4 regions of the Streptomyces sp. NPDC059224 genome follow, and region 3 is predicted to be linked to each of the others. Evidence: riboswitches for the same ligand, from Rfam matches in the RefSeq annotation. Region 3 holds a riboswitch; each other region holds the start of a gene.
What was found. Region 3 has a riboswitch for cyclic di-AMP ahead of ACFXI4_RS39635 (transglycosylase family protein). Riboswitches for the same ligand answer to the same signal wherever they lie in the genome.

Region 1: linked by a shared signal. The riboswitch ahead of ACFXI4_RS15580 (M23 family metallopeptidase) and the one ahead of ACFXI4_RS39635 (transglycosylase family protein) in region 3 are both predicted to bind cyclic di-AMP.
Region 2: linked by a shared signal. The riboswitch ahead of ACFXI4_RS32515 (C40 family peptidase) and the one ahead of ACFXI4_RS39635 (transglycosylase family protein) in region 3 are both predicted to bind cyclic di-AMP.
Region 4: linked by a shared signal. The riboswitch ahead of ACFXI4_RS15050 (transglycosylase SLT domain-containing protein) and the one ahead of ACFXI4_RS39635 (transglycosylase family protein) in region 3 are both predicted to bind cyclic di-AMP.

Annotation. Positions count from the first base shown of each region.
Region 1 covers NZ_JBHZAN010000013.1:21,557-24,498, reverse strand. Annotated here, with positions in the region: gene ACFXI4_RS15595 (dihydrofolate reductase family protein) at 1-320, shown strand, start outside; tRNA gene ACFXI4_RS15590 (tRNA-Met) at 377-450, shown strand; gene ACFXI4_RS15585 (hypothetical protein) at 792-1,127, shown strand; cyclic di-AMP (ydaO/yuaA leader) riboswitch at 1,302-1,462, shown strand; gene ACFXI4_RS15580 (M23 family metallopeptidase) at 1,470-2,504, shown strand; gene ACFXI4_RS15575 (aldo/keto reductase) at 2,660-2,942, shown strand, end outside.
Region 2 covers NZ_JBHZAN010000033.1:9,273-12,214, reverse strand. Annotated here, with positions in the region: gene ACFXI4_RS32525 (helix-turn-helix domain-containing protein) at 1-351, opposite strand, end outside; gene ACFXI4_RS32520 (ATP-binding protein) at 566-1,024, shown strand; gene ACFXI4_RS32515 (C40 family peptidase) at 1,068-1,541, opposite strand; cyclic di-AMP (ydaO/yuaA leader) riboswitch at 1,545-1,758, opposite strand; gene ACFXI4_RS32510 (hypothetical protein) at 2,090-2,398, opposite strand; gene ACFXI4_RS32505 (ATP-dependent Clp protease proteolytic subunit) at 2,406-2,942, opposite strand, start outside.
Region 3 covers NZ_JBHZAN010000053.1:38,383-41,324, reverse strand. Annotated here, with positions in the region: gene ACFXI4_RS39645 (cytochrome P450) at 1-180, shown strand, start outside; gene ACFXI4_RS39640 (transglycosylase family protein) at 307-1,314, shown strand; cyclic di-AMP (ydaO/yuaA leader) riboswitch at 1,523-1,694, shown strand; gene ACFXI4_RS39635 (transglycosylase family protein) at 1,698-2,369, shown strand; gene eno (phosphopyruvate hydratase) at 2,759-2,942, shown strand, end outside.
Region 4 covers NZ_JBHZAN010000012.1:142,431-145,372, reverse strand. Annotated here, with positions in the region: cyclic di-AMP (ydaO/yuaA leader) riboswitch at 793-988, shown strand; gene ACFXI4_RS15050 (transglycosylase SLT domain-containing protein) at 994-1,482, shown strand; gene ACFXI4_RS15045 (HAD family hydrolase) at 1,492-2,298, opposite strand; gene ACFXI4_RS15040 (hypothetical protein) at 2,427-2,717, shown strand; partial or broken gene ACFXI4_RS15035 (ATP-grasp domain-containing protein) at 2,647-2,883, opposite strand.

The DNA.
Region 1 (2,942 bases), on a different contig from region 3:
CCCGGGAGGCCGGTGACCCCGTCGTGCACGCGGAGGAGGCGGCCCTGGCCAAGATCTCCCCGGCCGACCCCCGGCTGGCCGCGGCCACCGTCTACACCAGCCTCGAACCCTGCACCCGCCGCGCCTCCCGGCCGCACCCCTGCGCCGAGCTGATCCTCCGCGCCGGGGTGCGGCGGGTGGTGACGGCGTGGCGCGAGCCGGACACCTTCGTCGAGGCCGCGGACGGGACGGGCGTGCTGCGCGAGTCGGGGGTGGCGGTGCTGGTGCTGGGTGAGTACGAGGACCTGGCGAAGGCCCCGAACGGTCACCTGCTGGGCTGACCGCAATTAACCAATGTGACTTCACCTCCTCCGATGGCGTATGCTGATTTCAACGACGCGGGGTGGAGCAGCTCGGTAGCTCGCTGGGCTCATAACCCAGAGGTCGCAGGTTCAAATCCTGTCCCCGCTACTGAAGACCAGGGCCGGAATCCTAGAAACAGGATTCCGGCCCTGAGTCGTATACCGGCCCGTGCTCATTTACGTGTTCCTCCTCACACCCCTCCGTACTCATCCGCCCGGCGTACGGCGATCGCCTCCGCTCGCTCGCAGCCGCAAACCTGGACGGACGCCCGTCGGACACCTGGGACATGGGGAGTCGTACCGTGGGCCCCGCGGACGCGCTGGACGACGGGGCCGCCGACGCCCGGATCCCGGCTCGTCTCCTGCCCGCCCCGCTGATCGCCGCACCCCTCTCGTCCCTGCGCACCACGTTCCTCGCGGGCGTCGCCACGTTTCCTCGCCACCTGCGGCGTGCGCGCCCGCCGCGGCCTCCTGCCGGACACCGGCGCCGCCACCGGGATCGTCACCGTGCTCACCGTCGCCGCCCTCGCCATCGGCATCAACCGGATCGTCCGCCTCGGCGACCGGCGACCGGCGACCGGCGACCGGCGACCGGCAGGAGGCCGCGGCGGGCGCGCGGCCGAGGTGCGCCGGTGCACCGGCGGCGGCCCGCCGGACGGCACGGCGCTGCCTCGCCGTGCGGCGGTCCCTGGGGCGTGGGCACCCGTCCCCGCCGGGGTCGTCACTCTCGGTGCACGTCCGACCGCCCTCCGCGCACCATCTGAGTCACCATCAAAACGCGTGTGACTCCTGAGTCGCGCGGAATGCATGGTCAACTCGACCGTTTTTGATTGGTCATGGCAGGTAAGTCCAGGCTTCGAATGCGTAATGATCAAGGAGAACGGCTTGGAATCTGCCATCCGGGTCTATTAACGTTCGATAACGCAGCGCGGTCGTCCCAGCCGTCACCCGCGACGGCTCCGTGCGCACGCGCCGAATCCCGCAAGGGAACCGGGGAACCACCACCATGGGGTGAATCGCGCAAGTACCACCGGGCACCAATCGGTCGGTATACGCGCGTAGGAGACCTTCCTGCTCCGAACCCGTCAGCTAACCCGGTAGGCAGCGGAAGGAAAGGAGTGCGCCCGCGTGGCGTCCAACCGGCCTGCTCCGACAGCCCCGTTCGTGCCCAGCCAGCGTCAGCCCGACGTCTACGGCTACGACGGACACCGCACCGACGAGGGTCCCTGGGAGGAGTGGAACCCCACCGAGGAGTCCCTCGCCCCGGTTCGTGGCCGGCACCGGGTCGCCAAGCAGCGCGGCGGCGGTCTCGCCCGCAGCTCCACGGTCCTCGGCGTCGGCGTCATCGCTGCCGTCGGCGCGGGCGGCATGGCCAGTGCCAACACGGGCAAGCCGCCGGTCTCCATCTCGCTGCCCGACCTGCCGTCCTCCGTCGACTCCCTGCTCGGCGACGGCGGCGGCCACCAGGCCACCCAGACCGCGCTCAGCAGCGTCACCACGACGACCGCCACCGACGCGGACTCCTCCTCCGACGCCGGTGAGGCGCTGCGCAGCCGGATCATCGCCCAGGCCGAGCAGCAGCAGACCCAGATCGACGTCAAGGCCACCGCCAAGGCCGTGGCCGCCGCCGACAAGGCGGTCTCCGACGCGGAGGCCAAGGCGGAGAAGGCGGCGGCCGCCAAGGCCGCCGACGCCAAGGAGCAGGCGCAGGCCGCCGAGAAGGCGCAGGCCGAGCAGAAGCGGCTCGCCGCGCTGGCCAAGCAGTACACGCTGCCGGTCGTCTCCTACACGATCACCGGCACCTTCGGGCAGGCCGGCTCCATGTGGGCCTCCGGCTACCACACCGGTCTCGACTTCGCCGCCCCCACCGGCACCCTGATCAAGGCCGTGCACAGTGGCACCGTCACGGAGGCCGGCTGGGCCGGCTCGTACGGCTACCGCACGATCCTCACCCTCGACGACGGCACCGAGCTGTGGTTCTGCCACCAGTCCTCGATCGGCGTCAAGGTCGGCCAGAAGGTCGCCACCGGAGACGTCATCGGCCGGGTGGGCGCCACCGGCAACGTCACCGGCCCGCACCTCCACCTGGAGGTCCACCCCGGCGGTCAGGCCACCGGCATCGACCCGATGACGTGGCTGCGCGGCAAGGGCCTCACCCCCTGACGGAGCCCACTGAACCCCGGCGGCCCTGATGACGACCCCCCGACGTCAGGGCCGCCGGTCCGGTGCGTCCGGGAGTCGGAGGGGGCCTTCCGCTTTTACGAGAACTTCGCGTTGCGGCGCCATGGGTCCGCGGGCAGCCGGTGTTGAACTGAGGCATGACCCCTTCTTCCGTTTCTCCCGCTCCCCGCTCCCTCCGCAAGCTCGGCGCATCCGACCTCGAGGTCTTCCCGCTCTGCCTCGGCGGCAACGTCTTCGGCTGGACCGCCGACGAGGCAGCCTCCTTCGCCGTCCTGGACGCGTACACGGCCGCGGGCGGCAACTTCGTGGACACCGCCGACTCGTACTCGGCCTGGATCGAGGGCCACCACGGCGGTGAGTCCGAGACCGTCATCGGCAAGTGGGTCAAGGCGCGCGGCAACCGCGCCGACGTCGTCATCG
Region 2 (2,942 bases), on a different contig from region 3:
CAGCGTGCGCATCGCACGCGCCTGCGACTCCAGGCTGATGAAATCGCGGTAGGTGGGCGGCAGTACGCCACGATAGGCGTGCCACCAGTGGTGTCGCCCGGCGGTGTCCTCCGCCCCCGCCAACACCAGCAGCAACTCGCGCAGTTGCCCCTCGACCACGCCGTACGCGTCGAGAAGTAACCGCACATCGGCTGGTTTCACACCGCTGGCGCCGGTCTCGATCCGGCTCACTTTCGACTGATGCCAGCCCACCAGACGGGCGGCCTCACCGCTCGTGAGCCCGGCGCCGGTGCGCAGAGTGCGCAGTTCGGAGCCCAGTTTCCGACGGCGCACCGCGGGACCGTTCTGCATGGGCTACTCCTTACTCCTTCCGAGCCGCCCAAATACACTCTGGGGTCGCAGAGTTCACCGCATCGAGCGACAGATATATGCATATCTTGGTGGATCGCTCCCCTGGCCACCCTGGTAATGGCAGTCTGGCGAAGAAGCACCAGTCCGGGACCGTACTCGAACCATCCGCACCGTGTGTCGGACTCCGGTCCCGTGGGAAAGGGACGACGTCGCCATGGCAGACCACCTGGAAGCATCCATCACTCTGCCGAGCGATCCCGCCTCGGTCTCCACGGCCCGCTCCTACGCGCTGGGCACCCTCGCCGAATGGGGGCTGCCACCGGAGACGGAGACCGCGGACACCATCCGCCTCATCGTCTCCGAACTCGCCACCAACGCGGTGCAGCACACCTTCGGCCAGTCGCCCACCTTCACGGTGGACCTCGTCCTCGACCGTGACGAACAGCTGCGCATCGGCGTCACGGACAGCCATCCGCGCTTCCCCAAGAGACTCCCTGCCGCGGTGCAGCAGGACAACGGGCGCGGCATGGTCATCATCCGCTGGCTCACCGCGGAGTGCGGCGGCAAGCTCCGGGTGCGCCCCACCCGGGAGGGCGGCAAGACCGTCTTCATCGAACTGCCCTGGGCGGTCCGGGCCGGCACGGTCACCGCAGCCGGCCGGCAGGAACCGTAGCCCCGAGTTCCCGCCGGCCTGCTGAGGGGTGCCGCTGTGCGAGTCAGCTGACCCGGCCGTACCAGACGCTCCGCGTCCAGATCTTCTGGAGCTTCACCACGTCCCCGGTCTTCGGGGCGTGCCAGATCCGTCCCTTCCCGGCATAGATGCCGACGTGGTAGACGCTGGAACCCGAGTGGAAGAAGACCAGGTCACCGGCCTTGCGTTTGCCGGCCGAGATGTGACGGGTCTTGTTGTACTGCTGGGCCGCCGTTCGCGGGAGCTTCTTGCCCGCCTTCTTGAACGAGTACAGGGTGAGCCCTGAGCAGTCGAACCGGTTCGGTCCGGTGGCACCCCACCTGTAGGGCGCGCCCTTCTTCGAGGCCGCGACCTGAAGTGCCTTCGTCCCCATCGTGGCGGCCGAGGCGTCGGAGGCGACACCGGGGATCACGATGGAGCCGCCCACGGCGGCGATGGTGAGCGCCGAGGCCGTGCCGGCCCGCGCCATCAGCGACGGGACACGATTGAGCGCAGTCATGCGCAACCCTTCGTCAGCCGCCTGTGAAGGATGACCTGTCGGATTCGGGCTGGCGAAGTTGCCCGGCCGCGTTGCCACGGCTTCACCCCAAGGGCTGCCCGGTCCGGTCGTGGTGCGACCGTGCCGGCGACCCGTCGTGCTCGGGTCCTCCACTCCTGCCGATCCACTTCCGTCGACCGGTCATCCGGGCGGCGGCAGGACTCGGCGTCCGCACGGATCGCCCCGCCGCGGTGGCGGGGGCTTGTCGTCAGACAGGGATCCTCACTCACGCGTGTCCGAAAATCCCAACCGAATCGGGGATTTGTGGGGTTACTCACCACCCACCCGTTCGGGTGGACAGAGTTGTGTTCGATTAGTCGTCAACTGCCCTGCGTAGCCCCGGACCTGCACCGGAACCCCTCGCGGGCCCCTTCGTGCGCGCATCTTGAGCGGCCCCCGCGGTCAGGTAAAACCACGCCACACTCCGCCGAACGGCCGTAACCCCACTGGGTCGTTTCAACTCCGGTCCCATCGACCGGTGGACGTCTCGCCCCGGACGTCGGCGGGCGTCACCGTACGCAGTCGGGCGGGAGTGCGACGCGCGCGGTCCGGCGCTCGCCGTCGAGCACCCGCAACGCCCGTGCCAGCGTGTCGCCGTGCAGCTCCGTCTCGCCCCGCCGGTGCATCAGCGCGAGGGCGTCGCGCAGCTCGGCCGCCGCGCGCACCAGCGCCTGCGCGGCGCGCAGCCCACGATAGGTGTCCTCGTTCTGCGCCGGGTTGATCCGGCCCAGCAGGTCGACCACGTCCAGGTAACGGTCGACCAACTCGCCCTCGGCGCGGGTCAGCGCGGGCAGCGGCGGCAGCTCCGGTGGCAGCATCGGACACTCACCCCGCGTCCGGCAGGTCGAGGGTGCTCCTGCGGCTTTGCACGATCCGGTCCACCAGCCCGTACGCCAGCGCCGCCCGCGCGTCCAGCACCAGGTCCCGCTCCAGGTCCTGGTGGACCTGGGCCGCCGTCCGCCCGGTGTGCCGGACGAGCATCTCCTCGAGCAGCCCGCGGGTCCTGTCCAACTCCGCCGCCCGGACGACCAGATCACTCGGCTGGCCCTGTACCGGCTCCGGCAGCGACGGCTGCTTGAGCACGACCCGCGCACCCGGCAGCACGGAGCGCTTGCCCGGGGTGCCCGCCGCGAGCAGCACCGCGGCCGATGCCCCGGCCTGCCCGAGGCAGATCGTCTCCACGTCGCAGGTGACGTACCGGACCGTGTCGTAGATCGCGGCCATCGCGCTGAACGAGCCGCCCGGAGAGTTGATGTACAGCGAGATGTCCCGCTCCGGCGCCGCGTGCTCCAGGTACATGAACTGGGCCGTCACATCGTTGGCCGAGGTCTCGTCGACGGGCGTGCCGAGGAAGACGATCCG
Region 3 (2,942 bases):
GAAGGGCAGAGCGCGCTCGCCACCCTCCTCACCCGTCTCCCGGATCTGCGACTCGCGGCGGACGAGAGCGAGTTGCGCTGGCGCGGCGGGCTCATCATGCGCGGACTGCGCACGCTCCCCGTGGAGTTCACCCCCGTGGCGCCCTCCACCGGCAAAGATGACCGGCGTTCAACTATGTGATCTTCACGTGATCTGCGCGGCATTAACTTGTGACAAGTGATCGTCTGCCTATACCTTCACCCATCAGTGCGGCGCGCCGGCAGGACCCGTCGCGCCGGTCACCGCTGTCGCTCGAAAGGTTTCCGCATGCTCTCCGGGAACGGTCGTCACCGTCGCCCCCGTCAGGCTCCGGCTCTTCTCGTCGCGGCCGGCGTGACCGGCTCGGCCATCGCCATCCCGCTCCTCGGAGCGGCGAGCGCCAACGCGGCCGACGGCGGCACCTGGGACAGGGTGGCCGAGTGCGAGAGCGGCGGCTCCTGGAGCATGGACGCAGGCACCGGCTACTACGGCGGCCTGCAGATGTCCCAGGACGACTGGGACGAGCACGGCGGCCAGGAGTACGCCAGTACGCCGGACCAGGCGAGCCGTTCGCAGCAGATCGCCGTCGCCGAGAAGATCCTCGCCGACCAGGGCACCAAGCCCTGGCGGACCTGTGCCCTGTTCGCCGGGCTGTCCTCGGACGACTCCTCGGTGAACGTCGACACGGGCCTCGGCGGATCCGGCGACACGTCCGGCTCCTCCGACTCGTCCCCCGGGCTGTCTGATTCGTCCTCTTCATCTGGTTCATCGGATTCATCTGGTTCATCGGATACCGGATCGTCCGACTCCTCGCCGGACGCGTCGGGCGCCACGGACCCGGACTCGGCCACCCCGTCCCCGAGTGGGAGGGGCGACTCCGGCAAGGGCGCCTCCACCGGCTCCACGAAGACGGACAAGTCGGGATCCAAAGGCTCCGGCACCCCGGAGGTGAGCGAGAACCCCGTGGTGCCCGAAGCCGACGACTCGGACAATTCGTGGCAGACGGGCAGCTCTTGGGATCTGGTCGACACGGGAGCCGTCAGCAGCAGCGGCAAGCACCGCGGCGGCTCGGCGGACGAAAGCGTGACAAACGGTCAGAGTGCGACGTCTTCCGGACGTCACGCCTCCCCGGGTGCCGGCACCTACACCGTGCGGGACGGCGACACGCTCGCCTCCATCGCCGACTCCCTTGACCTCGACGGCGGATGGCGCGCGCTCTTCGCCGCCAACAAGGCGGACATCGGCACCGACCCGAACCACATCGCCCCCGGTCAGACCCTGAAACTCAGTAGCTAAACGGATTGAAACCGGCGGGAGTTGACGCTTCCGCCCGCCCTATTTCGAAGCCAAATGTCCGCTTTGGTGAAAGTGTGGGATGAGTCTCAGAAGCCCTGATCATCTTTGATATTCGCCGGATCGCCTGTTTACGGTCGAGGCCGCTCGTCACCACGAGCCCCGGCCGCCGCAACGCCGAGTCCTGCCAGCGGCCACCCGGGAACAGTCGTCGCGTCAAGCGCCGTAGGCAGGAGCGGGGGACCCAAGGTAGGTGCCGGGACCGGTGGTTGAGGCTGCCGTGTCCGGCTCGGGGTGAAGCCGCGCACCGTGAGGTGTGCGGCCGGGCAACTCATTCGGCCCGAACCCGACAGCTCACCTCGCAGGCGTCGGTGAGGGGATCCTCCATGCTGTTTTCCGGCAAGGGCAAGCACCGTCGTCCGTCCAAGGCCGCCCGCGTCGCCGCGCTCGCCGGCGTCACCGGTGTCGCCATCGCCGCTCCGCTGATGGCCACCGGCACCGCCTCGGCCGCCACCGCCTCCGAGTGGGACGCCGTCGCCCGGTGCGAGTCCGGTGGCAACTGGGCCATCAACACCGGCAACGGCTACTACGGCGGTCTGCAGTTCTCCGCCTCCACCTGGGCCGCGTACGGCGGCACGCAGTACGCCGCGCAGGCCAACCAGGCCACCAAGGCGCAGCAGATCGAGATCGCCGAGAAGGTTCTCGGCGCGCAGGGCAAGGGTGCCTGGCCGGTCTGCGGCACGGGCCTGTCCGGCGCCGCCCACACCGGCGGCAGCACCAGCTCGTCGAGCAGCGGCACCGCCACCCGCTCGACCGACACCCAGGCCGCCTCCCGCTCCGCCGAGCGTCCGGCCGCCAAGAAGACGGTCACCACCCCGACCGGCAAGAAGGTCAAGAAGGGCGACGGCGAGTACAAGGTCGTCAAGGGCGACACGCTCAGCTCGATCGCCGAGAAGCACAAGGTCAAGGGTGGCTGGCAGGCGCTGTTCAAGCTGAACAAGGACATCGTCGACGACGCCGACTTCATCTACCCGGGCCAGCAGCTGCACCTCAAGTAGGCCCCGGGAGGCGGGCACCCCGAAGTGACAGGCGGCGCCCGGCCGAACCACAGCGCTCACACAACCGTGGTCCCCGCGGTGAGGACCACATGAGGGCCACCCCCGTCCCCCACGGCTCCCCGCTCCGGTGCGTCTTCCCCCGTACGCGCCGGGGCGGGGTTTCTCTTTGTCCTCGTGCGGTGGTCCTCTCCTTGACCCGCTCTTCTTCCGTTCTTCATCGGACCCCCCTTTGTTCCGTGCATGAACAATGAGTACCGTCTCTGTGTCCACGGGCCGGTCGGTCGGCTGGCTCACGGGCCCGGGACGGTTAGGCTCTAGTCGCAAGGCTGAGCAAGGGCCGACCAGGCCCGCGTGCGCCCGCACAACCAGCGTCACATCCCAAGAAGGAGATGCTCGTGCCGTCCATCGACGTCGTCGTAGCCCGGGAAATCCTGGACTCCCGAGGCAACCCCACGGTCGAGGTCGAGGTCGGCCTCGACGACGGCAGCACGGGTCGTGCCGCCGTTCCCTCCGGCGCCTCCACCGGCGCCTTCGAGGCCATCGAGCTCCGTGACGGCGACCCCAACCGCTACC
Region 4 (2,942 bases), on a different contig from region 3:
GCCGGCGCGGTGCGGGCGGACTCACGACCCGCGAGCAGCCGACGGCGCGGCCTCGGCACGGACGAGGGCGTGAACACGGTCGGGGGCTCCCGCGGTCGGCACCCCTCGGGACGCGTCCCCCTCGGGACGAGGACCCGCGCGCCCGGGCCGCTCATGACGCTCGCCGCGACCCCCAATCCCCGGACGGCCGCCAGGACAACGACGCGCGACGGGGCGGAGGTTCCGCTCTCACGGAGGACACACGCGCATGGACGATCGCTCGGCCGCCGTCGAGTCGTGACGCCTGCGCCCCGCCCTCGGCGTGACCGGAATCACGTACCGCCACACGGGAACTCCCGGCACCTCGGCATCCACCCGCCCAGGTCCGTCGGTCCGCTCACCTCGAAGCGAAATTCCGCTTAACAAGGCAATTCGGACAATTCATGGAATCACTTGTGATGTGCACCACTTCACTCGCTCCAATCGAGGCAATCCATACAAATGGCGGAGCGGGGCTATTCCCTCGACACCCGAAAAGGCGGATTCAATCAATCCCCCTTTGTCCGATTCGCCGTAATTGCCACTTCGTGAAGTGGGTCACGTGGCCCTGAGTGCCACCGAGGCGGTAAGGCGACCCTCTCTCTCCTTTTCCTGTTGGCGAGTTGAGGCTTGGCAACCGCAAAGGATCAAGTACCCCATACGACTCAGACCAAGGTCAATCGGCGTGTTGGGGGAATCAGGTACTTGTTCCGGACATGTGCTCTCGCATACGTTCCGGCTCACCGGGCGGACGCCAAATCCTGCCGCCGCCCGTCGCGACCATCAACGAGTCCATTCGCACGGCAGGAGCGGGGGAACCAGGTAAGTCGCCGGACCGGGCGACCGACGTCACCGACGGACGTCGTACCGGAACGGCTAGGGGTGAAGTCGCCTCGCCTCAGGGCGGTGCGACCGGGAACTCCCCGAGCCCGAACCCGACAGCTCACCCCGCAGGCGACGGAGAGGAACCACGACATGTCTGCTGCCCCTCAGCACCGCCGCCCCCGCCGTAACCGCGTCATCCGCACGCTCGCCGTCGCCGGTACCGGCGCCGCCGTTCTCGCCCTCCCGCTCATCGGTGCGACCGCCGCCTCCGCCGCCACGTCCACCACCTCGACGGCGTCCACGACGCTCGCCGGGTACCCGAACAACCTCGACGGCTGGATCCGCGAGTCGCTCGCGATCATGGCCGAAAAGAACATTCCGGGCAGCTACAACGGCATCTACCGCAACGTGATGCGTGAGTCCTCCGGCAACCCCCGGGCCATCAACCTCTGGGACTCCAACGCGGCCGCCGGCATCCCCTCCAAGGGCCTGCTCCAGGTGATCGACCCGACGTTCAAGACCTACCACGTGGACGGCACGTCGTTCGACGTCTACGACCCGGTCGCGAACATCACCGCCGCCTGCAACTACGCCGCCGCGCGGTACGGCTCGATCGACAACGTGCACGGCGCGTACTGACCGGCGCCGTCAGGTGAAGAGCCTTTCGAGGACGACGGCGATGCCGTCGTCCTCGTTCGACAGGGTGATCTCGTCGGCCACCGCCTTGAGTTCGGCGTGGGCGTTGGCCATGGCCACCCCGTAGGACGCCCAGTCGAACATGGGGATGTCGTTGGGCATGTCCCCGAAGGCGATGGCCCGTTCGGGGCTCAGCCCCAGATGGTCGGCGGCCAGTGCCAGCCCGGTCGCCTTGGTCACCCCGCACGGCTGGAGCTCGACCGTTCCCGGCCCCGACATGGTGACCGTCGCGAGCGATCCCACCACCGCGCGCGCGGTCGCCGCCAGTTCGTCGTCCGACAGGGTGTGGTGGCGCAGCAGCACCTTGCTGATGGGCGCGCACCACAGGTCGTCCCGCCGGCCCACGCGCAGCGCGGGCAGCGTGGGGTGGGGCATCAGATAGCCCGGCTCGATGAGCGTGAGCCCGTCCACGCCGTCCTGGTCGACCGCCGCGTACACCTGCCCGACCTCGGCCTCGATCTTGCCCAGGGCGGTCTCGGCCAGCTCCCGGTCCAGGGTGACCGACCACAGCAGCCGGTCCGCGCCGGCGTCGTAGAGCTGGGCGCCCTGGCCGCAGACCGCGAGTCCCGTGCAACCGAGGTCGTCCAGGAGGGGGCGCACTCTCGGCGCGGGGCGGCCGGTCACCACGAGATGCCGGGCGCCGACCCGGCCCGCCCGCGCGAGCGCGGCGAGCGACCGTTCGGAGAGGGTGTCGTCGGCACGCAGCAGTGTGCCGTCCAGGTCGGTGGCGATCAGTGAGTACGGGGTGGGTGCGACCATGATCAGAGAATACGGACAGCACGCCCCTGAGACTCACTGTGCGTTTCGGCCTCAAATGGCGCCCGCCGTATCGGCGATGGGGCGTTGCCGGTGGCGCGCGTTACGTTCTCGGTGGGTCGGCGGTACCGATGGGGCTGGAGCGGCGTGGTGACGGACGGACCGGAGGACTTCCGGGCGCATCTGCTGGAGGCGGCGACCGGGACGCGGCGGACCCCGGCGAGGCAGGCTGGAACTGCGCCTGCCGGCTCATCGACGGCTTCGAGCGGCTGGGCGACTGCCCCGGGGACCCGGTCGGCGGTGCGCTGTGCACCGAGGAGACCAGGCGGCTCGGACTCTGGTTCGACGAGGACGGCGACGCCCCCGAACTGGACGCCGGTCACGAGCTGCTCCCGTCGTCGGCCATACGAACGCCCGTGTGAGGTAACGGGCGGTGGCCGCCGGTGTGCAGGCGTCCTCGGCGATCGCGTACATGGGAACGCCGAGGCGTCCCGGACTGCGAAGCGCGCCGACCCCGCCGGGATGCGGCGGACCGTCGCCGAACTTGACGATCAGGCCCGGCACGTCGCGATCCGCGTCGAGCGGCATGCTGACGGCATTCCTGGCCACGGTCCCCCCAGGGGTCCCCCTGTACGGACCGGATCCAC